Regions from separate parts of the Pseudomonas sp. KU26590 genome, predicted to be linked through region 2. Evidence: predicted binding sites of a transcription regulator. Region 2 holds the regulator's gene; each other region holds the start of a gene.
What was found. Region 2 encodes FliA, which starts transcription of late flagellar genes. Its sites were predicted from a motif close to CTAAAGTTTNNNNNNNNNNNGCCGNTAA; they were not measured.
Positions count from the first base shown of each region.

Region 1 (7,853 bases), 3.0 Mb from region 2:
GGTGTTGACGTCGATGGTGGTCATGGCCTCGGCGGGATCGATGACCAGATAGCCGCCGGACTTGAGCGGCACCTTGCGGTCCAGCGCGCGCTGAATTTCGTCCTCGACGCCATACAGGTCGAAGATCGGCCGCTCGCCAGGATAGTGTTCAAGGCGGTCGGCGATTTCCGGCATCAGCTCGGCGACGAACTGGGTGGTCTTCTGGAAGGTCTCGCGGGAGTCGATACGAATCTTTTCAATGCGCGGGCTGACCAAGTCGCGCAAGGTGCGCAGCGCCAGGCCCAGGTCTTCGTAGATCACGCTGGCCGGGCTGATGGTTTTGATCTGCTCGCCAATCTGGTCCCACAACCTGCGCAGGTAGCGGATGTCCATCATGATCTCGTCGGCGCCCGCACCTTCGGCCGCCGTGCGCAGAATGAAACCGCCCTTCTCCTTGATCCCTTCCTTGGCGACGCAATCGCTGACCACTTGTTTCAGACGCTCGCGCTCGGCTTCGTCTTCGATTTTCAGGGAAATGCCGACGTGGGCCGTGCGCGGCATGTACACGAGGTAGCGCGACGGGATCGACAGCTGAGTGGTCAACCGTGCGCCTTTGCTGCCGATCGGGTCTTTGGTGACCTGCACCACCAGACTCTGGCCATCGTGGACCAGCGAGCTGATGGTCTCCACGGCCGGGCCTTCGCGCATGGAGATTTCCGATGCGTGAATGAACGCCGCGCGGTCCAGCCCGATGTCGATAAATGCCGCCTGCATGCCAGGCAGCACGCGCACGACTTTGCCCTTGTAGATATTGCCCACGATCCCGCGACGCTGGGTGCGTTCGACGTGCACCTCTTGTAACACCCCGTTCTCAACGACCGCCACGCGCGATTCCATCGGCGTGATGTTGATCAGAATCTCTTCACTCATGACTTGTCACCTTCCGGGCGTTGCCAACAGGGTATGCCGAAACGCTGGAGGATTTCTGCGGTTTCGCACAAGGGCAAGCCGACCACGGCGGAATAACTGCCACTGAGGTTTTCCACGAACACCGCGCCCAGCCCTTGGATGCCGTAGCCGCCGGCCTTGTCGCAGGGCTCGCCGCTGGCCCAGTAGCAGCGGGCTTCGTCTTCCGGGATCGCCCGGAAACGGACACGGCTGGTGACGGTTCGGGTTTCGCAACGCTCCTCATGGACCACGGCAATGGCGGTCAGGACGTCGTGTTCCCGGTTCGACAGTGCGGCAAGCATCGCCAGCGCCTCGGCTTCGTCCGCCGGCTTACCGAGGATGCGGCCGTCGAGCACCACGGCGGTATCGGCGCCGAGGACGCAGGCGGTCGGGTACGCGGGATCGTTGGCGAGCTGCAGCAGCCCGGCATCCGCCTTGCCACGGGCGAGCCGCAGGACGTATGCGGCAGGGGTTTCGTTGGCCAGAGGGGTTTCGTCGATGTCGGCGCTGAGTGTCGTGAACGGCACGCCGATCTGGGTCAGCAGCTCACGACGGCGCGGGGAGCCGGAGGCAAGAAGAAGGTGGGGCATGGGACGTCTCCGTGTCGTTGATCACAAGCGTAGCCTTGGTGCACATCGCTGAAGTGAGGGTGCTCACACCGGCCTCTTCCCGGCTGAAGCCGGTCCCACTAAAACACCGCGTTCAAACTGTGGGACCGGCTTTAGCCGGGAAAGCGTCGGGTGTCACGCCGCAGAATTGAGGGTGCTCACACTGGCCTCTTCCCGGCTGAAGCCGGTCCTACTGATGCACCGCGTTCAGACTGTGGGATCGGCTTTAGCCGGGAAAGCTTCAGGTGTCACACCGCAGAACTGATGGCGCCCACACCGGCCTCTTCCCGGCTGAAGCCGGTCCCACTAAAACACCGCGTTCAAACTGTGGGACCGGCTTTAGCCGGGAAAGCGTCGGGTGTCACGCCGCAGAATTGAAGGTGCTCACACTGGCCTCTTCCCGGCTGAAGCCGGTCCTACTGATACACCGCGTTCAAACTGTGGGAGCGGCTTCAGCCGGGAAAGCGTCGGGCGTCACACCGCAGAACTGAGGGTGCTCACGCCGGCCTCTTCCCGGCTGAAGCCGGTCCCTCTAAAACATCGCGTTCAAACTGTGGGACCGGCTTTAGCCGGGAAAGCGTCGGGTGTCACGCCGCAGAACTGATGGCGCCCACACCGGCCTCTTCCCGGCTGAAGCCGGTCCCACTAAAACACCGCGTTCAAACTGTGGGACCGGCTTTAGCCGGGAAGCGCCGGGTGTCACACCGCAGAACTGATGGCGCCCATACCAGCCTCTTCCCGGCTGAAGCCGGTCCTGCAAAAACTGGCAGATGCCGTTCCCAATGACTTAGTTGATCTTCAAACGCAGGCGCAATCCGCGCAGGCCGTAGCTGACCCATGGCCAGAGCAATGCGCTGACCAACGCCGGCAACACCAGCGCCAGGGTCGGCTGGCGGTTGCCGGTCAGGGCGCTGAGCCACAGCTGCACCAGCTGCGCGAGACCGAAAATCACCAGAAGCACCAGGCACTGCTGCCACATCGGGAACATGCGCAAGCGCTGCTGCAACGACAGCACCAGAAAGGTAATCAGCGTGAGGATCAACGCATTCTGCCCCAGCAATGTGCCGTACAGCACATCCTCGGCCAGCCCCAGCATCCACGCCGTGACCATGCCAATCTTGTGAGGCAACGCCAATGCCCAGAAGGCCAGCAGCAGTGCGAGCCAGAGCGGGCGAAATATTTCCATGAACTGCGGCAGCGGCGAAACGCTGAGCAGCAGGCCGATGGCGAAGGTCAGCCAGACCACCCAGCCGTTTCGTGCAGGAGCGTGACGCGCCATTATTCTTCCCTCTCGCGTGGAGCGGCCGGGGTCGCTGCAGGCGTCGCCGGACGGGTGGCGGCAGGTTTCGCCGCAGGTTTGGCGGGCGGCTTGCTGGTCGCGGGCTTGGCAGGCGTGGTCGCCGCCGGTGCGGTGGTCGCCGGAGCAGGCGCGCTATTGGCGTTGGCCGGCGTCGATGAAGCATTGTGCCCGGCAGGTTTCGGCACGGTGGCCGGAACAACCGGTTTGTTCGGCGTGGCGGCAGGCGCGGCACCCGGCACAGTGGCCGATGGCACTGCCGACGGATCAGCCGCCTGACGGTCAAGGGATTCCTGTTGCTGGGCCGCGTCGGCAGCGCGCTCTTCAGGGGAACGTCCGTCCGAGAACACCAGCAACAGATAACGGCTGCGATTCAGCGCAGCCGTCGGCACCGCTCGCACGATGGCAAAGGGCTGGCCAGAATCGTGAATGACTTCCTTGACCGTCGCCACCGGATAACCCGCCGGGAAACGCTGACCCAGGCCGGAACTCACCAGCAGGTCACCTTCCTTGATGTCAGCGGTGTCGGCCACATGGCGCAGCTCTAGGCGTTCCGGGTTGCCGGTGCCGCTGGCAATTGCGCGCAGGCCGTTGCGGTTCACCTGCACAGGAATGCTGTGGGTGGTGTCGGTCAGCAGCAGCACGCGGGATGTGTACGGCATCAACTCGACCACCTGCCCCATCAGGCCGCGCGCATCGAGCACCGGCTGACCGAGGACCACGCCGTCGCGCTCACCCTTGTTGATGATGATTCGGTGGGTGAACGGGTTGGGGTCCATGCCGATCAGCTCGGCGACTTCGACTTTCTCGTTGACCAGTGCCGACGAATTCAACAGCTCGCGCAGGCGCACGTTCTGCTCGGTCAGGGCAGCCAGCTTTTGCAGGCGGCCTTGCAACAGCAGGTTCTCGGTCTTGAGCTTTTCGTTTTCGGCGGTGAGTTCGGTACGGCTGCCAAACTGGCTGGCAACGCCCTGATACAGACGCTCGGGCAGATCGGCAATCCAGTAAGACTGCATCAGCACCAGCGACATCTGACTGCGGACAGGTTTAAGCAGGGTGAAACGCGCGTCCACGACCATGACGGCCACAGACAGCACGACCAGCACCAGCAGACGGACGCCCAGGGACGGGCCCTTGGAGAAAAGCGGTTTAATGGGCCGCTCCTTCCAGAGATGCATGCAGAGGTGCTTGAGTGTGGCTGTGCTTATTCATGCGACATGAAACCGGCCTGGTGCAGGTTGATGGAAATGCAGGGCGTCAGACTTGCAACATCGCTGCGCGACGTCAACAGGTCGGACACGAACAGGCAGCACGGTGAGGTGCTGCCCGTTAAGCGCAACATGCTGCGTTCCGGCGACTTATTCGCTGGAGAGCAGGTCCATGGTGTGCTTGTCCATCATTTCCAGCGCACGACCACCGCCACGCGCGACGCAGGTCAGCGGGTCTTCGGCTACGATCACCGGCAGACCGGTTTCCTGGGCCAGCAGCTTGTCGAGGTCACGCAGCAGAGCGCCACCACCGGTCAGCACCAGACCGCGCTCGGCGATGTCTGAAGCCAGCTCCGGCGGAGACTGTTCCAGCGCGCTCTTCACGGCCTGAACGATGGTTGCCAGGGATTCCTGCAACGCTTCCAGCACTTCGTTGGAGTTCAGGGTGAACGCACGTGGCACGCCCTCGGCCAGGTTGCGGCCGCGTACGTCGACTTCACGCACTTCGCCGCCCGGGTAGGCCGTGCCGATTTCCTGCTTGATGCGCTCGGCAGTGGATTCGCCGATCAGGCTGCCGTAGTTGCGACGCACGTACGTGATGATCGCTTCGTCGAAACGGTCGCCACCCACACGGACGGACTCGGCATACACAACGCCGTTCAGGGAGATCAGCGCGATTTCAGTGGTACCGCCACCGATGTCGACAACCATCGAGCCGCGGGCCTCTTCGACCGGCAAGCCGGCACCGATGGCCGCAGCCATTGGCTCTTCGATCAGGAATACTTCACGTGCACCGGCGCCCAGAGCGGATTCGCGGATGGCGCGACGCTCGACCTGGGTCGATTTGCACGGAACGCAGATCAGCACACGAGGGCTTGGCTGCAGGAAGCTGTTCTCGTGAACCTTGTTGATGAAGTACTGGAGCATCTTCTCGCACACGCTGAAGTCGGCGATGACGCCGTCTTTCATCGGGCGAATGGCGGCGATGTTGCCCGGGGTACGGCCCAGCATCCGCTTGGCTTCCATCCCGACAGCAACAACGCTCTTCTGATTTCCGTGGGTCCGAATGGCCACAACTGATGGCTCATTCAGCACAATGCCGCGCTCACGCACGTAAATAAGGGTGTTGGCAGTGCCCAGGTCGATGGAAAGATCGCTGGAAAACATGCCACGCAGTTTCTTGAACATGGGGAAAGGACCCTAGGCAACGCGTGGGTAAAAAAGTGCGGCAAACTCTAACAACGACAGGGATTTTGGGCAAGGAGCCAATATGTTAAATTGGCGGTTTTCCGAGCACTACCCTCGAAGATCGCGGCCTTATGACCGTTTAAAGGGCGTAGTGTTCCGCAATCTGACGTACGGCTCACCCCGTGCGCATTCCACTGGAGAACCCCATGGCGCTTGATCGCTCCGACGTGGAAAAAATCGCTCATCTGGCCCGACTGGGCCTCAATGACGCCGATATCCCGCGTACTACTGAAGCACTTAACAGCATTCTCGGGCTGATTGACCAGATGCAGGCGGTCGATACCACCGGCATCGAGCCCCTCGCGCACCCCCTTGAAGCCTCGCAACGGCTGCGTGTAGACGCCGTTACCGAGATCAATCATCGCGAGACCTATCAAGCCATCGCACCAGCGGTCCAAGACGGCCTTTATCTGGTTCCGAAAGTCCTCGACTAAGGGAATGTGCCTGCAATGCATCAAATGACTCTGGCAGAGATCGCTCGCGGACTCGCCGATAAAACGTTTTCTTCCGAAGAATTGACCCGCACTCTGCTGGCGCGCATCGCCCAGCTGGATCCGCAGCTCAATAGCTTCATTACCGTCACCGAAGACCTGGCGATCACCCAGGCTCAGGCCGCTGACGCCCGTCGCGCGGCAGGTGAATCCGGCGCGCTGCTGGGCGCTCCGCTGGCGCACAAGGACCTCTTCTGCACCAAGGGCATTCGCACCAGTTGCGCGTCGAAAATGCTCGACAACTTCAAGGCGCCCTACGACGCCACGGTGGTTGCCAAGCTCGCCGCCGCCGGCACCGTGACGCTGGGCAAGACCAACATGGACGAATTCGCCATGGGGTCGGCCAACGAATCCAGCCATTACGGCGCGGTGAAAAACCCGTGGAACCTGCAACACGTACCGGGCGGCTCCTCTGGCGGTTCGGCGGCGGCGGTTGCTGCACGTCTGCTGCCTGGCGCCACCGGCACTGACACAGGCGGTTCCATTCGCCAGCCTGCCGCGCTGACCAACCTGACCGGCCTGAAGCCGACGTACGGTCGCGTGTCGCGCTGGGGCATGATCGCCTATGCATCCAGCCTCGATCAGGCCGGCCCGATGGCGCGCACCGCTGAAGACTGCGCGTTGCTGCTGCAAGGCATGGCCGGTTTCGACGTCAACGATTCCACCAGCATCGACGAGCCTGTGCCGGATTACAGCGCAGGCCTGAATGCCTCGCTGCAAGGCCTGCGCATTGGCGTGCCGAAGGAATACTTCAGCGCAGGTCTCGACCCGCGCATCGCCGATCTGGTCATGGCCAGCGTCGAAGCGCTGAAAAAGCTCGGCGCAGTGGTCAAGGAAATCAGCCTGCCGAACCTGCAACACGCTATCCCGGCTTACTACGTGATCGCGCCGGCCGAGGCCTCTTCCAACCTGTCGCGTTTCGACGGCGTACGTTTTGGCTATCGCTGCGAAGACCCGAAAGACCTCACCGATCTGTACAAGCGCTCCCGTGGCGAAGGCTTCGGCCCTGAAGTGCAGCGCCGGATTCTGGTTGGCGCCTACGCGCTGTCGGCCGGTTACTACGACGCTTACTATTTGCAGGCGCAGAAGATTCGGCGCCTGATCAAGAACGACTTCATGAACGCGTTCACCGAAGTCGACGTGATCCTCGGCCCGACCACGCCGAACCCGGCCTGGAAAATCGGCGCGAAGAATGCCGACCCGATCGCCGAGTACCTGGAAGACTTCTACACCATCACCGCCAACCTCGCGGGCCTGCCGGGCCTGTCGATGCCCGCCGGTTTCGCCGACGGCCTGCCGGTGGGCGTGCAATTGCTGGCGCCGTATTTCCAGGAAGGCCGCTTGCTGAACGTTGCCCATCAATATCAGCAAGTAACCGATTGGCACACCCGCTCGCCGGCTGGCTTCTAAGGAGAAAACACATGCAATGGGAAGTCGTCATCGGGCTGGAGATTCACACCCAGCTCACCACCCAATCGAAGATTTTCTCCGGTAGCGCCACCACGTTCGGCTCCGAGCCCAACACCCAGGCCAGCCTCGTCGACCTGGGCATGCCCGGCACGCTGCCGGTGCTGAACAAGGAGGCCGTGCAGATGGCGGTCAAGTTCGGCCTGGCCATCGACGCCGAGATCGGTCAGCACAACGTGTTCGCCCGCAAAAACTACTTCTACCCCGACCTGCCGAAGGGCTATCAGATCAGCCAGATGGAATTGCCGATCGTTGGCAAAGGCCATCTGGATATCACCCTTGAAGACGGCACCATCAAGCGCATCGGCGTGACCCGCGCCCACCTTGAAGAAGACGCCGGCAAGAGCTTGCACGAAGACTACAGCGGCATGACCGGCATTGACCTGAACCGCGCCGGTACGCCGTTGCTGGAGATCGTTTCCGAGCCGGACATGCGTTCGGCCAAAGAAGCGGTCGCCTACGTCAAGGCCATGCACGCGCTGGTCCGCTACCTTGGCATCTGCGACGGCAACATGGCTGAAGGCTCGCTGCGCTGCGACTGCAACGTGTCGATTCGCCCGAAGGGCCAGGTCGAGTACGGGACGCGTTGCGAGATCAAGAACGTCAA
Region 1 is NZ_CP110644.1:5,538,419-5,546,271, forward strand. Features, by position in the region: gene rng (ribonuclease G) at 1-909, opposite strand, end outside; gene OKW98_RS24650 (Maf family protein) at 906-1,517, opposite strand; gene mreD (rod shape-determining protein MreD) at 2,323-2,814, opposite strand; gene mreC (rod shape-determining protein MreC) at 2,814-3,956, opposite strand; gene OKW98_RS24665 (hypothetical protein) at 4,037-4,174, opposite strand; gene mreB (rod shape-determining protein MreB) at 4,191-5,228, opposite strand; gene gatC (Asp-tRNA(Asn)/Glu-tRNA(Gln) amidotransferase subunit GatC) at 5,435-5,722, shown strand; gene gatA (Asp-tRNA(Asn)/Glu-tRNA(Gln) amidotransferase subunit GatA) at 5,738-7,189, shown strand; gene gatB (Asp-tRNA(Asn)/Glu-tRNA(Gln) amidotransferase subunit GatB) at 7,201-7,853, shown strand, end outside.
Region 1: OKW98_RS24650 (Maf family protein) is a predicted target of FliA. The motif match lies at 1,753-1,780, and genes of this name have one in related genera.

Region 2 (7,853 bases):
CAGAAAATCCTGAAGGATTTCTTCATCGGCGCCGAAGCTCATTGGGGGGTGCTCCTAAAATTAACCGTCAAACCGATCCGGAGGCTGCACTGAGGGCCTGCGCGCATTGCTCTCGTCGAAGCATTGGCGCGCGGGCCCAGCAGCCACTTTCACAGAAAACCTGAAGTCCGAATAAGAATGACCGAATCAGAATCCGAGGCTGGATAGCAGATCGTCAACATCATCCTGTCCGGATACAACGTCTTCACGTTTATCGGCATGAATCTGCGGACCTTCACCCTTGGAGTGAAGTTTTTCTTGTTCTTTTTCCTGACGGAACACTTCCTGGTCGTGCTCGATGCCCGCGAAGCGGTCCACCTGGCTCGCCATGAGCACCAGCTTGAGCAGGTTGCGCTCGACTTCGGTGACCAGCGTGGTCACGCGCTTGATCACCTGACCGGTGAGGTCCTGGTAATCCTGAGCCAGCAGAATGTCATTCAGGTGCGCGGAGACTTCGGTGGTCTCCTTTTCGCTGCGGGTCAGGAACACATCGACGCGGCGTGCCAGATCACGAAACTCTTCAGCGCTGATCTCTCGGCGCATGAAGCGTCCCCAGTCGGCGCTCAACGACTTGGCGTCATCCGTGAGCCCGTGCATCAACGGCGTGCTCAGCTCCACCAGGTCCATGGTCCGGTTGGCCGCGTTTTCAGTCAGCCTGACCACGTACGACAGCCGCTCGGTGGCGTCGGTGATCTGAGAGACCTCCTCGGCCTGCGGCATGTTCGGGTCGATCTGGAAGTTGACGATCGCGCTGTGCAGCTCGCGCGTCAGTTTGCCGACTTCCTGATACAGGCCGCGGTCGCGGGTCTGGTTAAGCTCATGGATCAGTTGCACGGCGTCGCCGAACTTGCCTTTTTCAAGGCTCGCGACCAGCTCTTGTGCGTGTTTCTTCAGGGTTGACTCAAAGTCACCCATTGTCGAATCTTTGGAATCCATAGCGCCCTCGCAGCGGACATCAGCTATTGACGCGCTCGAAGATCTTTTCGATTTTCTCTTTGAGCACTTGCGCCGTGAACGGCTTTACCACGTAGCCGTTCACACCGGCCTGAGCGGCTTCGATGATCTGCTCGCGCTTGGCTTCGGCAGTGACCATCAGCACCGGCAGACTGCGCAGACGCTCGTCGGCACGCACCTGACGCAACAAGTCGATGCCGGACATGCCAGGCATGTTCCAGTCAGTGACGAGGAAGTCAAAGGCGCCGCTTTGCAGCATCGGCAATGCGGTGAGTCCGTCATCTGCTTCGGCCGTGTTGGTGAACCCAAGGTCACGCAACAGGTTTTTTATGATCCGCCGCATCGTTGAGAAGTCATCAACGATGAGGATTTTCATGTTCTTGTCCAATTCGACCTCCAAGCAGTCTTTAACGCGTTCAGCACCTGAACGCGCGTTCAATCAATACCGGCTGTGCCGAACATGAAGAGGGGTTTTAATCGACGGGGACAAGCGCAGCGAAACCGGATCCTCTACGACCCGGTTCGACCGACTCCTGCCGTGTCTCTTTACTTCCCGCTCACGTCTTGCACAGCCGGTCTTACACGCAACGCGCAGGCCTCGCAGCCTGCGCCTCATTCATGAACGTGCGCGCCACTCGCCAAGACGACCGCGCAAACGCGCCGCGCATTGGCTGTGCAGCTGGCTGACCCGCGACTCGCTGACCCCCAGGACCTCACCGATTTCCTTGAGGTTCAGCTCTTCGTCGTAGTACAGCGACAACACCAGGCGTTCACGTTCGGGCAAGTTGGCAATGGCCTCGGCCAGCGCAGCCTGGAAGCGCTCGTCTTCCAGATCCCGCGACGGTTCGAGGGACTGGCTCGCGCCGTCCTCGTGCAGCCCTTCGTGTTCGCCGTCCTGCAACAGGTCGTCGAAACTGAACAGGCGGCTGCCCAGGGTATCGTTCAAAATCCCGTAGTAATCGTCGAGACTCATTTCAAGTTCGGCAGCAACCTCGTGATCTTTAGCGTCACGACCGGTTTTCGCTTCGATTGCACGAATTGCGTCGCTGACCATGCGCGTGTTGCGGTGGACCGAGCGCGGTGCCCAATCCCCCTTGCGCACTTCGTCGAGCATCGCGCCACGGATACGAATACCCGCGTACGTCTCGAAACTGGCCCCTTTGGTGGAGTCGTATTTGGTCGAGACTTCGAGCAAGCCAATCATGCCCGCCTGGATCAAGTCCTCGACCTGCACGCTGGCCGGCAGACGCGCCAGCAAGTGGTAGGCGATTCGTTTGACCAGCGGGGCATACCGCTCGATCAGCTCATACTGGGAGTCTTTGGACGATTTGCTGTACATGCGATAGCCACTTGCTGTCATGAGACGGGCCCTGCGCTGGTGTGATGCACGAGGCGTTCTACGAAAAATTCCAGATGGCCGCGCGGGTTCGCCGGGAGCGGCCAGGTGTCGACTTTCTGCGCGATGGCCTTGAACGCCAACGCACATTTGGAACGCGGAAACGCTTCGTACACGGCGCGCTGTTTCTGCACGGCCTTGCGTACGCATTCGTCGTACGGCACAGCGCCTACATATTGCAGGGCCACGTCGAGAAAACGGTCGGTGACTTTCGTCAGCTTGGCGAAGAGGTTGCGCCCTTCCTGCGGGCTCTGGGCCATGTTGGCCAGGACGCGGAAGCGGTTCATGCCGTAATCGCGGTTGAGCAGTTTGATCAGGGCGTAGGCGTCGGTGATCGACGTGGGCTCGTCGCACACCACCAGCAGCACTTCCTGGGCGGCGCGGACGAAGCTCACCACCGACTCGCCGATGCCGGCGGCGGTATCGATGACCAGCACATCGAGGTTGTCGCCGATGTCACTGAACGCCTGAATCAACCCGGCATGCTGCGCCGGGGTCAGGTGGACCATGCTCTGGGTGCCCGATGCCGCCGGCACGATGCGTACGCCGCCCGGGCCCTGCAGCAGGACATCGCGCAGTTCGCACCGCCCCTCGATGACGTCAGCCAGGGTGCGTTTGGGGGTCAGTCCCAATAATACGTCGACGTTGGCCAGACCCAGATCGGCGTCCAGCAGCATGACGCGACGTCCCAGCTCGGCCAGTGCCAGTGAAAGATTCACTGAAACGTTGGTCTTGCCTACGCCACCTTTGCCACCGGTTACCGCGATAACCTGTACGGGATGCATGCTGCCCATGTTAATTGTTTACCTTGTCTTGCTTAGACCTAAGCCACATGTCGGGCTGCACGTTCAGTGCCTGAACAATGCCTGGCAGACCATCGATGCAGGAAAATTCCACTGTCATTTTCTATACCTAGCCCGCGCGCTTGCCGGTGCTGTGATAAAGATCCGCAAACATATCCGCCATCGCTTCCTCGCTAGGCTCCTCCTGCATCTGCACGCTGACTGCCCGGCTCACCAATTGGTGCCGACGCGGCAAATGCAGATCATCCGGTATCCGTGGGCCATCAGTGAGATAGGCCACAGGCAGTTCGTGTGTCACGGCCAGGCTGAGCACTTCGCCCAGGCTGGCCGTTTCGTCGAGCTTGGTCAGGATGCACCCGGCCAGGCCGCAACGTTTATAACTGTGATAAGCCGCTGACAGCACCTGCTTCTGGCTGGTTGTCGCCAGCACCAGGTAGTTGCGCGCCTTGATGCCACGCCCGGCGAGGGTTTCCAGTTGCAGACGCAGGGCCGGATCGCTGGCTTGCAGGCCGGCGGTGTCGATCAACACCACGCGCTTGCGCAACAGCGGCTCCAGCGCCTGTGCCAGGGACTGGCCCGGGTCGACGTGGGTGACCGGTACATTGAGGATCCGACCCAGGGTTTTCAGCTGTTCCTGAGCGCCAATGCGGAAACTGTCCATGCTCACCAGCGCGATATTTTGCGCGCCGTATTTCAACACATATCGGGCCGCCAGTTTAGCCAGCGTGGTGGTTTTGCCCATGCCGGCAGGGCCGACCATGGCAATCACACCGCCCTCTTCCAGTGGCTCGACGTCAGGCGTGGCAATCATGCGGGCCAGATGGGCCAGCAGCATGCGCCAGGTGTGGGCCTGATCACTGGATTCCGGGACCATCGCCAGCAGATCGCGGGACAGCGGGCCGGAGAGGCCGACGCGTTGCAGACGGCGCCACAGGTTGGCCTGCTGCGGACGGCTGCCTTGCAGCTGGTTCCAGGCCAGCGAGCCCAGCTGGACTTCCAGCAGTTCGCGCAGACCGTTCAATTCGGAGCGCATCGCTTCGTAGGCACGATCGCCCACCGCCGGCTCAGCCTTGCGCTCGGCACGTTCAGCGGCCACAGCGGCGTGGATCGACGGGCGAAACGGTTCTTCCAGGGTCGGTTCGATCTGCTTGCTGTCATCCATCGCCAGGCCAGCGAACAACTGGCGATTGGCAACAGTGTCCAGCTCGCTGCGATGGGTCAGCTCAGCCTGAGCGGTGACGATGCGCGACTGGGTCTTGCGCAGCTCTTCTTCGAGTTCGATGTTCGGTACACGCGGGGCCAGCGCAGACAACTTGTAATCCAGGGCGGCGGTCAGTTCCACGCCGCCGGCGATCCGCCGGTTCCCGATGATGGCAGCTTCAGCGCCCAGCTCATCGCGAACCAGTTTCATGGCTTGTCGCATATCGGCGGCGAAAAAACGCTTAACTTGCATGACTCACTACCTCAGCCGTTAGGCCCGACAGTCGCTACGATGGTGACTTGCTTATTGTCAGGAATTTCCTGGTAAGCCAAAACATGCATATTCGGTACAGCCAACCGTCCAAAGCGGGACAACATGGCGCGAACCGGACCTGCGACCAACAAAATAACCGGCTGCCCCTGCATCTCCTGACGCTGCGCCGCTTCGATCAACGAGCGCTGAAGTTTCTCAGCCATGCTCGGTTCGAGGAGAACGCCTTCTTCCTGACCCTGACCTGCCTTCTGCAGACTATTTAGCAATATCTGTTCCAACCTTGGCTCAAGGGTGATCACAGGCAGCTCCGGCTCAATGCCGACAATGCTTTGGACGATTGCGCGGGACAATCCGACCCGTACGGCAGCCACCAGCGCGGCAGTATCTTGACTACGCGCAGCGTTGTTGGCGATGGCTTCGGCGATGGAACGGATGTCGCGAACCGGCACCTGTTCGGACAGCAGCGCCTGTAGCACCTTCAGCAGGGCCGACAGCGACAGCACGCCCGGTACCAGTTCTTCTGCCAGTTTTGGCGATCCCTTGGCCAGCAGGGTCATCAATTGCTGGACTTCCTCGTGGCCGATCAGCTCATGAGAGTGCTTGTAGAGAATCTGGTTCAAGTGGGTCGCCACCACGGTACTGGCGTCCACCACGGTGTAACCGAGGGATTGCGCCTGGGCACGCTGGCTGATTTCGATCCACACGGCCTCCAGACCAAACGCCGGGTCTTTGGCAGTGATGCCGTTGAGGCTGCCAAATACCTGGCCGGGGTTGATGGCCAGTTCGCGGTCCGGGTAGATCTCGGCTTCGGCCAGGGTCACGCCCATCAGCGTCAGGCGATAGGCGCTGGGCGCCAGGTCGAGGTTGTCGCGGATGTGCACGGTCGGCATGAGGAAGCCCAGCTCCTGGGAGAGCTTCTTGCGCACACCCTTGATCCGCGCCAGCAACTGACCACCCTGGTTGCGGTCCACCAGCGGAATCAGGCGGTAACCGACTTCCAGACCGATCATGTCGATCGGGGTGACGTCGTCCCAGCCCAGCTCCTTGGATTCCTGCGCACGGGTCGGCGATGGCAGCAGCTCTTGCTGACGCTTGACCTCTTGCACCGCCGCGAGCTTGACCTGGTTCTGTTTCTTCCACAGCAGGTAGGCGCCGCCGGCAGCCACCAGACCGAGGCTGATGAAGGAGAAGTGCGGCATGCCCGGGACCAGGCCCATGACGATCATGATCCCGGCCGAAACCGCGAGCGCCTTGTGGGAGGCGAACATCTGGCGGCCAACCAGTTTGCCCATTTCTTCCGAACCGGACGCACGGGTCACCATGATCGCGGCAGCGGTGGACAGCAGCAGGGATGGCAATTGCGCCACCAAACCGTCACCGATGGTCAGCAGTGCATAGACCTTGGCGGCGTCGCCGAAGCTCATGCTGTGCTGCAGGACGCCGACCAGGACGCCGCCGATAAGGTTGATGAAGAGGATCAGCAGGCCGGCGATGGCGTCACCGCGGACGAACTTGCTGGCACCGTCCATGGAGCCGTAGAACTCGGCCTCCTGGGCGACTTCGAGGCGACGGCGTTTGGCTTCGGGCTGGTCGATGAGGCCGGCGTTGAGGTCGGCGTCGATGGCCATTTGTTTGCCGGGCATGGCGTCGAGGGTGAAGCGCGCGCTCACCTCGGAGATGCGGCCGGCACCTTTGGTCACCACGACGAAGTTGATGATCATGAGGATGGCGAAGACGACGACACCGACGACGTAGTTGCCGCCGATGACGACTTCACCGAAGGCCTGGATGACTTTACCGGCGGCGGCGTGGCCGTCCTGGCCGTGGAGCATGACGACGCGGGTGGAGGCGACGTTGAGTGCCAGTCGCAGCAGGGTGGCGACGAGGAGGATGGTCGGGAATACGGAGAAGTCGAGGGGCCGCAGGGCGTAGATACAGACGAGCAGGACGACGATGGAGAGGGCGATGTTGAAGGTGAAGAAGACGTCCAGCAGGAACGGCGGCATGGGCAGCATCATCATGGCGAGCATGACGAGGAGCAGCAGCGGTACGCCAAGTTGTCCACGGCCCAGGCCGATCAATCCGGTTCTGGCGTGGGAGATGAGTTGTGAGCGTTCCACCGTTTGGGCACCTGCGCGTTAAATCAATCTTTTGACGCCGAAGCGTTGTATCGGGGTTATTGCAAGAAGGGGTCCAACATTTGGGATTGGGGTAAAATATCAGAGTGCCAGTATTAAGATTTGTGGTCGTCCGACGGTTTTGCATTGCTGCGGTGGGGATCAAGATCAAGAGCGTCGGCCTAACGGCCTCGGTTTCGCCTTCGGCGAGTTACTTGGAAAAGCACCCCAAGTAACCAAGGGTGCCTGCTCCTGGTTGGGCTCCTCCTTCGTCGGAGTACCCTCACTCCGACGACGCTCCGTGGGCCCGCGCCGAACGGACATCCATGTCCGCAACGGCGCTCTCGCCGCATCCATGCGGCTCGGCCCACTGCGCGTCGTCTGCGTTCAGCCTGCACCCAAGTCGCGTTTTGTGGTGTCTGGACTTTTTGTGTTCGGAGATCAAAAGCAAAAGCTTCCCGGCTAAACCCGGTCCCACTGACTGCACGCGGTTTTACTGGCTGAATGCATTCCCCTGTAGGAGCGCGCTTGCCCGCGAACGCGGTGGTTCGGCTGCATTTCAATTCCCTGACACCCTGGGTTCGCTGGCACGCTCTGCAAACCCGATCGTTCCCCCTGAATGCACGCGCTGCTTTTTGGGGGACCGGCTTTAGCCGGGAAGGCGTCAGGTGTCACGGCGCAAATCTGGCGTCGCGCACCGCTGATCGTTCCCACGCTCTGCGTGGGAATGCCGCCCTAGACGCTCCGCGTCCAGCCGGTTCAGATCACTTTCACAGCGCGCCCGATGAACTGAATCGGGCCGGTAGGCTTGCCGGTCGGGGAGCCGTTGGGGTTTTCGAGGGTGAGTTCGAAGAGTTGGTTGGCTTGCAGCGGCGGCAGTTTGTTTACGGGGATGGAGAGGGTCTGGCCGGGTTTGACCAGGCCCAGGGACACGGGGCCCTGCCAGCCGTCAGCCTTGGTCCAGAATTGGAGGGCTTTGTCGGTCGGGACTTGGGTGGCGCCCAGGGGGATCAGCTGGATTTCTTCCGGGTTGCTGGCCTGGATGACCCACCCAGGGGCCTGGTTCTGTG
Region 2 is NZ_CP110644.1:2,346,145-2,353,997, reverse strand. Features, by position in the region: gene OKW98_RS10515 (chemotaxis protein CheA) at 1-42, opposite strand, end outside; gene OKW98_RS10510 (protein phosphatase CheZ) at 187-975, opposite strand; gene OKW98_RS10505 (chemotaxis response regulator CheY) at 995-1,369, opposite strand; gene fliA (RNA polymerase sigma factor FliA) at 1,610-2,353, opposite strand; gene fleN (flagellar synthesis regulator FleN) at 2,350-3,183, opposite strand; gene flhF (flagellar biosynthesis protein FlhF) at 3,302-4,645, opposite strand; gene flhA (flagellar biosynthesis protein FlhA) at 4,657-6,786, opposite strand; gene OKW98_RS10480 (anti-sigma factor domain-containing protein) at 7,543-7,853, opposite strand, start outside.

Region 3 (7,853 bases), 2.1 Mb from region 2:
CCGGCGCGTGCGGCTTCGATCGCTGCGTTGAGCGCCAGGAGGTTGGTCTGCTCGGCGATCGAGGTGATGACGCTGACGATCCCGCCGATCTCTTGCGAGCGCTGGCCCAAGGTATCGATCACCGTCGCAGTGCTGCTCAGCGAGCCTGCGATTTGCTCCAGCGAGGCCGACGCCTCCTCCATCGACGTACGGCCGATGCGCGTCTGCTGGGCATTGCCCTGCGCCATGCGCTGTGTGGTGCCCATGTTGTCGGCGATGGTCAGGGCCGTGGCGCTGAACTCCTCCACTGCACCAGCCATACTGGTGATTTCGCCGGATTGCTGCTCCATCCCGTCATAAGCGCCGCCCGACAAGCCGGAAAGTGCGTTCGCACGGCTACTCACTTCCAGCGCGGCCGTGCGGATGTGGGACACCATGGTTTCCAGCGCCTGGCCCATCTTGTTGAAACTGCCTGCCAACTGACCAATTTCATCATGGCTGGAAATGTTCAGACGCACGCTCAGATCACCTGCGCCGAGGGCTTCTGCCTGACTGACCAACGCCGACAGCGGCCGCAGCTTGCTGCGCAACAGCCAGATCGCGGCGCCGACAGCAATCAGCATTGCCAGCAGGCTGCCGATAGCCAGTTGCGTGCCGACGCTCCAGGTCACTGCGCTGATTTCATCCTTGGGCATCGTCGCCAGAACCGTCCACGGGCCGCCGGCAAACTTCTCGCCGACGGTGTAGAAATCTTCACCGGCGTCCTGCCAGAAACGGCCAACGCTCGGCGTCTTGGCGAACTCGGCCAGCGTGGTGCTCGCCTGATCCAGGTCCTTCACGCCCGCAGGCGGCACCAGCCATTTGTTCTGCTCATCGAGCAGGGCCAGCGAGCCGGTGGAACCGATGCGGAAGTTCTTCAGGTTGTCGAACTGCGCCTTCTGCGCGTCGGTGTAGTCGAAGCCAACAAACAGCACGGCGATGACCTTGCCGCTGGCGTCACGCACGGGGCTGTATTGAGTCATGTACAGACGATCAAACAACAGCGCGCGACCGACGTATCCCTGACCGGCGAGGAGCTTTTCATAAGCCGGATGCTTGTGATCCAGCGAGGTCCCGAGGGCCCGCGAGCCGTCCTGCTTGCTCAGGGAAGTGCTGACGCGCACGAAGTCGTCGCCGCTGCGCACGAAGACCGTCGCCACGCCGGCAGTCATGTTTTTGAAGTCGTCGACTTCAGTGAAGTCGTTGTTCAGCGCGTTGCCGTTGAGCAGCAACGCAGGGGTCTGCACGCCCGCGACCGCAACCTGCTGATCGCCCTGCAGGCTCAGGCCGCCCGAAAAGCGCTTCTCGAACAGGCCGCTCAGACGCAGGGTGCTGTCACGCAACGTGCTGTGAAAAGTGTTCAACTGGTCGGCGAGCAAACGAGCTTCGCTGCCCATGTGCTCTTCACGGATGACCAGGTTTGCCGCGTCCAGTGAGCGCAGGGCGAACAGGGTGCTGCCGCTGATGACGACGGCCAGAATAACGGCCAGGGCAATGCCGAGTTGCGAAGCAATTCGGGCGCGAGGCTGAGGCATTGGGGCTCCTTGCCGAACGACTGGGCCGTCCTGGATCTCAGGACACCATTCGGACGAATTTTAATAGAGGGAATCGATGAACCGATTGAGGTGAAACGGCTCTGCAATACCAATTCGGCCGGCAAACGAAAAACTTAAGTCCTACGCCGTTTCAGGACGGAATTAATTCTCTTTTTGGCGGTCTCGCGTCCTCCTTCGGTGATGCAGCGTTCTACGGCTCACTCCAGAATCGTCACGTCCGGCAATTCCATCGCCTGCACTTCGCCCTGCAAAAAGTCGCTCAGCCGGCGCATACGCTCGCCGCCCGGACGGGTCTTGGGCCAGACGAGGTAGTAGTTTTCGCCACTGACCACCGCCGTGCGCCACGGCAGGCTGAGTCGGCCCTGAGCGACGTCCTCGGCCACCATCAGCAGATCGCCCATGGAAACGCCGTAACCCCGGGCCGCAGCGATCATGCCCAGCTCCAGCGTGTCGAAGACCTGCCCGCCCTTGAGCGAGACCCGATCAGACAAGTCCATGCGCTCCAGCCATCGGCGCCAGTCGCGACGGTCGGGCGTGGGGTGCAACAGTTCGGCGCCGGCCAGGCGCTCGGCATCCCACGGCGCGTCATCCAGCAGCGTCGGCGCGCCCACGGGAATCAGCCATTCCGGGAACAAGTACGTCGCCTCCCACTCCGGCGGAAAGTGCCCATGGCTGAGCAGCACCGCGCAATCGAACGGCTCCTGGGTGAAGTCCACGCTGTCGATGTCCATCCACGCACTGGTCAGTTGCACCTCGTTGCCCACCTGCAGGTGGCGAAAACGACTCAGCCGCGCCAGCAACCAGCGCATGGTCAGGGTCGAAGGGGCCTTCATGCGCAAGATGCCCTCCTCCGCCATCAACGCGCTGCACGCTCGCTCCAGGGCTGAAAAGCCTTCACGCACGCCCGGCAGTAATTCCCGCGCGGCCTCGGTGAGCTGCAGATTGCGACCGTTGCGGCGAAACAGACGGCAGGCAAAATGCTCTTCCAGCGTGCGGATATGCCGACTGACCGCGCTTTGGGTGATCGACAGCTCTTCAGCGGCGCGCGTGAACGAGCTGTGTCGCGCAGCGGCTTCGAACGCGCGCAGGGCATACAGAGGCGGAAGCGTGCGAGACATCGGCGGGAATTCCTCAAGCAGTCGGACAACTGCCGTCACTCTACTTCAGAAACCCCAGAATGAGTTTTACTCATGCCAATGATCGGATTTATCCCTTTGTGCATCCCCGCCTGAATCCCCACAATGACCGGCCTGCCAACACCCGAAAACCCGAGCGCAAAGACCATGCACCAGTACGCCTTCAAAGAACTGTGGATCATCCTGCGTCTGGCCGCGCCGCTGATAGCTTCGCAGATGGCGCACATGCTGATGGTGTTCACCGACACCGTGATGATGGGCAAGCTGGGACCGGAATCCCTCGCCGGTGGCGGGCTGGGCGCGGCGAGCTACAACTTCGTGTCGTTCTTCTGCGTCGGTGTCATGGCAGCGGTCGGTACATTGGTCGCGATCCGCAAGGGCGCGAATGATCACGCTGGCGTCACCCGTCTGACCCAGGCCGGTTTGTGGCTGGCATGGGGCATGGCGCTGATTGCCGCGCTGATCCTGTGGAACCTGGAGCCAATCCTTCTGCAATTCGGGCAGGACGAAGCCAACGTGCACATGGCCAGTGAATTCCTGATCACCCTGCCATTGGCGCTGCCCGGCCTGTTGAGCTTCATGGCACTGCGCGGATTCACCAGCGCATTGGGGCGTGCGACCCCGGTAATGGTGATCAGCCTGGTCGGAGTGGCGCTGAACTTCGGACTCAATTATGCGTTTATCCACGGGCTGTTCGGCCTGCCGCACTGGGGCCTGATGGGGATTGGTCTGGTCACGGCCATTGTTACCAATGCCATGGCCTTTGCCCTGGCCCTGCACATTCGTTATCACAGCGCCTACGCGGCGTATCCCCTTCACAAAGAACTGATGAAGCTCTCGCGCAGTTGCCTGAAAGAGCTGTGGCGTCTGGGCCTGCCCATTGGCGGCACGTATGCGGTGGAAGTCGGGCTGTTCACCTTTGCGGCGTTCTGCATGGGCGCCATGGGCAGCACCCAGATGGCCGCGCATCAGATCGCCCTGCAATCGGTGTCGATGGCGTTCATGGTGCCGGTCGGGATTTCCTACGCAGTGACCATGCGAATCGGTTTGCATTACGGGGCCGGCAACCTGCTGCTGGCGCGCACCGCCGGACGCATGGGGATTGGTTTCGGCGGACTGCTGATGCTGTCGTTCGGCATTCTGTTCTGGGTCGCGCCCCACGCCGTCATCGGCCTGTTCGTGGACGTCAACGATCCGAAATACCAAGGCGTCGTCGAGCTGGCGGTGAAGCTGCTGGCCATCGCCGCCTGGTTCGAGATTCTCGATGGCACGCAGACCATCGCCATGGGTGCGATTCGGGGATTCAAGGACGCGAAAACCACGTTCCTGATCGGCTTGGCGAGTTACTGGGTGGTCGGCGCGCCCTTGGCGTGGGGCCTCGGGTTTCTGGCGAACCAGGGGGCGGTAGGCGTCTGGTGGGGATTGGCGATCGGCCTGCTCTGCTCAGCGGTGGCACTGACCTGGGCGTTCGAGCGCAAGACTGCGCGGCTGTTACGCAAAGAGGCGACGGGCGTTGTGGTGATGGGATAGGCAGTGATGGCGTTGGTCAAATGGTAGGAGCGTGGCTTGTCCCGCGATCTGCCGCGCAGCGGCAGCAAACAAGCGAACGCGGTGCATCAGGACAAACGGAGTCGTCAGATTTACGACTGCTGCGCAGCCGATCGCGGGACAAGCCACGCTCCTACGGGTTTTGCACTACCACTCTTTAAATCCCCTGCAATCCCTTTCTCTGCACCTGATCCATCGCCAGATAATTCATCAGCTCCGGCAGCGCCAGCGGGTGGCTGATGAGAAAGCCCTGAGCCTGATCGCAGTTGAAGCTGCGCAGCAAAGCCAGTTGCTCGGGGGTTTCGACGCCTTCGGCCACCACTTCGAGGCTGAGGTTGTGGGCCAGGTTGATCATCGCGTGGACCAGCTTGCGGTTTTCCTCGCGCTGCTCCATTTCACCGACAAAGCTCTTGTCGATCTTCAGCAGCGTGATGGGCAGGCTGTTGAGGTGCACGAAAGATGAAAAACCGGTGCCGAAATCATCCAGCGAGAAGCGCACACCCAGCCGGCCCAGGGCGTCCATGGTCTGCTTGACCAGATCACTGCGGCGCATGACGGCTGTTTCGGTCAGTTCAAATTCCAGCCACTGCGCGTCAATGCCGCGATCGGCGATCAAGCGGCTGAGCGTTGCGAGCAACTGGTTGTCCTGGAATTGACGGAATGAAAGGTTGATCGCCATGTGCAGCGGTGGCACGCCTTTCTCGCGCAGCGTCTGCATGTCACGAAGGGCCCGGGCAATAACCCAATAACCCAGCGGCACGATCAGCCCGCTTTGCTCGGCCAGCGGCACGAACTCACTCGGCGGCAACAGCCCGCGCTCGGCGTGACGCCAGCGCACCAGTGCTTCCAGCCCCAGAATGTGCCCGGTGTTCAGACACAGGCGCGGCTGGTAATGCAGCTCAAACTCGTCGCGACGCAAGGCCCTGCGCAATTCACTTTCCAGGTCGGCGAGGCTGCGGGCGTTGCGGTTGATGCGTTCGTTGAAGACGTGAAAGGTACAGCCATGGGTGCCCTTGGCCTGTTGCATGGCGATGTGTGCATGCCACATCAACGGATCGGCGCCGCCGTTGAGGCGCGCATAGGCGATGCCCAGACTGCACCCGATCAACAGGCTTTCACCATCGATCCAATACGGCTCGGACAAGGCTTCGGTGATGCGCTCGGCAATGGACTCTGCGCGTTCAGGGGCGCGTCGAGTGTCGATCAGCAGGGCGAATTCATCGCTGCCCAATCGCGCCAGTTGATCGCACGCCTCCAGTTGACCTCTCAGCCGGGCGACCACTTGCAGAATCAGTCGATCGCCCGCCTGATGACCCAGCGCGTCGTTGGCGCGCCGGAAGTTGTCCAGATCCAGATGCCCAAGCGCCAGGCCACGACCATCGAACTCGGCCAGCCGGGCGGCCAACAGCGTCTGAAAGCCCTGTCGATTGGCGATGCCGGTGAGAGGATCCTGCTCGGCGAGGCGATTGAGCGTGGTTTCCAGCACGCCCCGTTCGCGCACATGACGTAGACAGCGGCGCAAGGCTTGCGGGGTAAGGGCGTCGCGCACCAGCCAATCGCTGACGCCGACAGGCTCTTCGTCCGGCTCTGTCTCGAAAAGCAATACGGTGGGCCAGCGGCATTGGCCGGCGGCGGGCTGAAGGGCTTCGGTGGTGAAAAGGATTCCGGGGACGGCGAGGTCTATTTGATCGCCAGCGGCAGCCCAGCTGGGCGCGCAGTCAAGGACGGCGGCGTCTCCGATCGGTGCCAGGCACTCGCGCAACGATGCCGGCCATTCGGGCGAGTCCGCCAGAAGCAGCAAACGCAAGGGTTCGACAGGCGTAGACAAGCTAACTCCCCACACAAACGTAAAGACCTTGGCGCACCCCCGAATGAGGGTGGTCAAACGCGAGAATCATCCGCAATACGCAAATGTAACAAAACGGCGAAATATAGATAGCGCGGCGAATCACAGTGTCGGACGGTGGCTGCACAATCCGCTGACCCTGTTAAAATGCCCGCCCTTTTCCAGGCGACCCCATTTTTCCCCATGTCCCGACTCAATCCCCGGCAACAGGAAGCCGTGAACTACGTCGGCGGCCCTCTTTTGGTGCTCGCTGGCGCTGGCTCCGGCAAGACCAGCGTGATCACACGCAAGATTGCCCACCTCATCCAGAACTGCGGCATCCGTGCCCAGTACATCGTCGCCATGACCTTTACCAACAAGGCGGCGCGGGAGATGAAAGAGCGCGTCGGGACGCTTCTGCGCAGCGGCGAAGGGCGGGGCCTGACCGTTTCGACGTTCCACAACCTGGGCCTGAACATCATCCGCAAGGAACACACCCGGTTGGGCTACAAGCCCGGTTTCTCGATCTTCGACGAGACCGACGTCAAAGCGCTGATGACGGACATCATGCAGAAGGAATACTCGGGCGACGACGGCGTCGACGAGATCAAGAACATGATCGGCGCCTGGAAAAACGAACTGATTCTGCCGCCCGAGGCCCTCGCCAATTCGCGCAATCCCAAGGAGCAGACCGCCGCCATCGTCTACAGCCACTACCAGCGCACGCTGAAGGCGTACAACGCGGTGGATTTCGACGACTTGATTCTGCTGCCGGTGAAGCTGTTCGAGGAGCACGCCGACATTCTTGAAAAGTGGCAGCACAAGGTGCGCTACCTGCTCGTCGACGAATACCAGGACACCAACGCCAGCCAGTACCTGCTGGTGAAGATGCTCATCGGCACGCGCTGCCAGTTCACGGTCGTGGGCGACGACGACCAGTCGATCTACGCCTGGCGCGGCGCGCGACCTGAAAACCTGATGCTGCTCAAGGACGACTACCCGTCGTTGAAAGTGGTGATGCTGGAGCAGAACTACCGCTCCACCAGCCGCATCTTGCGCTGCGCCAACGTGCTGATCGCCAACAACCCCCATGCGTTCGAAAAACAGCTGTGGAGCGAGATGGGCCACGGTGACGAAATCCGTGTGATTCGCTGCAAGAACGAGGACGCCGAAGCTGAGCGCGTCGCTATCGAAATCCTCAGCCTGCACCTGCGCACCGACCGGCCGTACAGCGATTTTGCGATCCTCTATCGCGGTAACTATCAGGCCAAACTGATCGAGCTGAAGCTGCAGCACCACCAGATTCCGTATCGTTTGTCCGGGGGCAACAGCTTCTTCGGACGCCAGGAAGTGAAAGACCTGATGGCCTACTTCCGCCTGCTGGTGAACCCGGATGACGACAACGCTTTCCTGCGCGTGATCAACGTCCCGCGCCGGGAAATCGGCTCGACCACCCTTGAAAAGCTGGGCAACTACTCGACCGAGCGCAAGGTGTCGATGTACGCCGCGACCGACGAGATCGGCCTGGGCGAGCATCTGGATGCCCGCTTCACCGACCGCCTCAGACGCTTCAAGCACTGGATGGACGGCGTGCGCCAGCAATGCGCGACGCAGGACCCGATTGCCGCTTTGCGCAGCATGGTCATGGACATCGATTACGAAAACTGGATTCGTCAGAACAGCTCCAGCGACAAGGCCGCCGACTACCGCATGGGCAACGTGTGGTTCCTGATCGAGGCGTTGAAAAACACGCTGGAAAAGGATGAAGAA
Region 3 is NZ_CP110644.1:252,189-260,041, forward strand. Features, by position in the region: gene OKW98_RS01195 (methyl-accepting chemotaxis protein) at 1-1,553, opposite strand, end outside; gene OKW98_RS01200 (LysR substrate-binding domain-containing protein) at 1,772-2,692, opposite strand; gene OKW98_RS01205 (NorM family multidrug efflux MATE transporter) at 2,858-4,240, shown strand; gene OKW98_RS01210 (putative bifunctional diguanylate cyclase/phosphodiesterase) at 4,416-6,086, opposite strand; gene rep (DNA helicase Rep) at 6,288-7,853, shown strand, end outside.
Region 3: OKW98_RS01195 (methyl-accepting chemotaxis protein) is a predicted target of FliA. The motif match lies at 1,665-1,692, and genes of this name have one in related genera.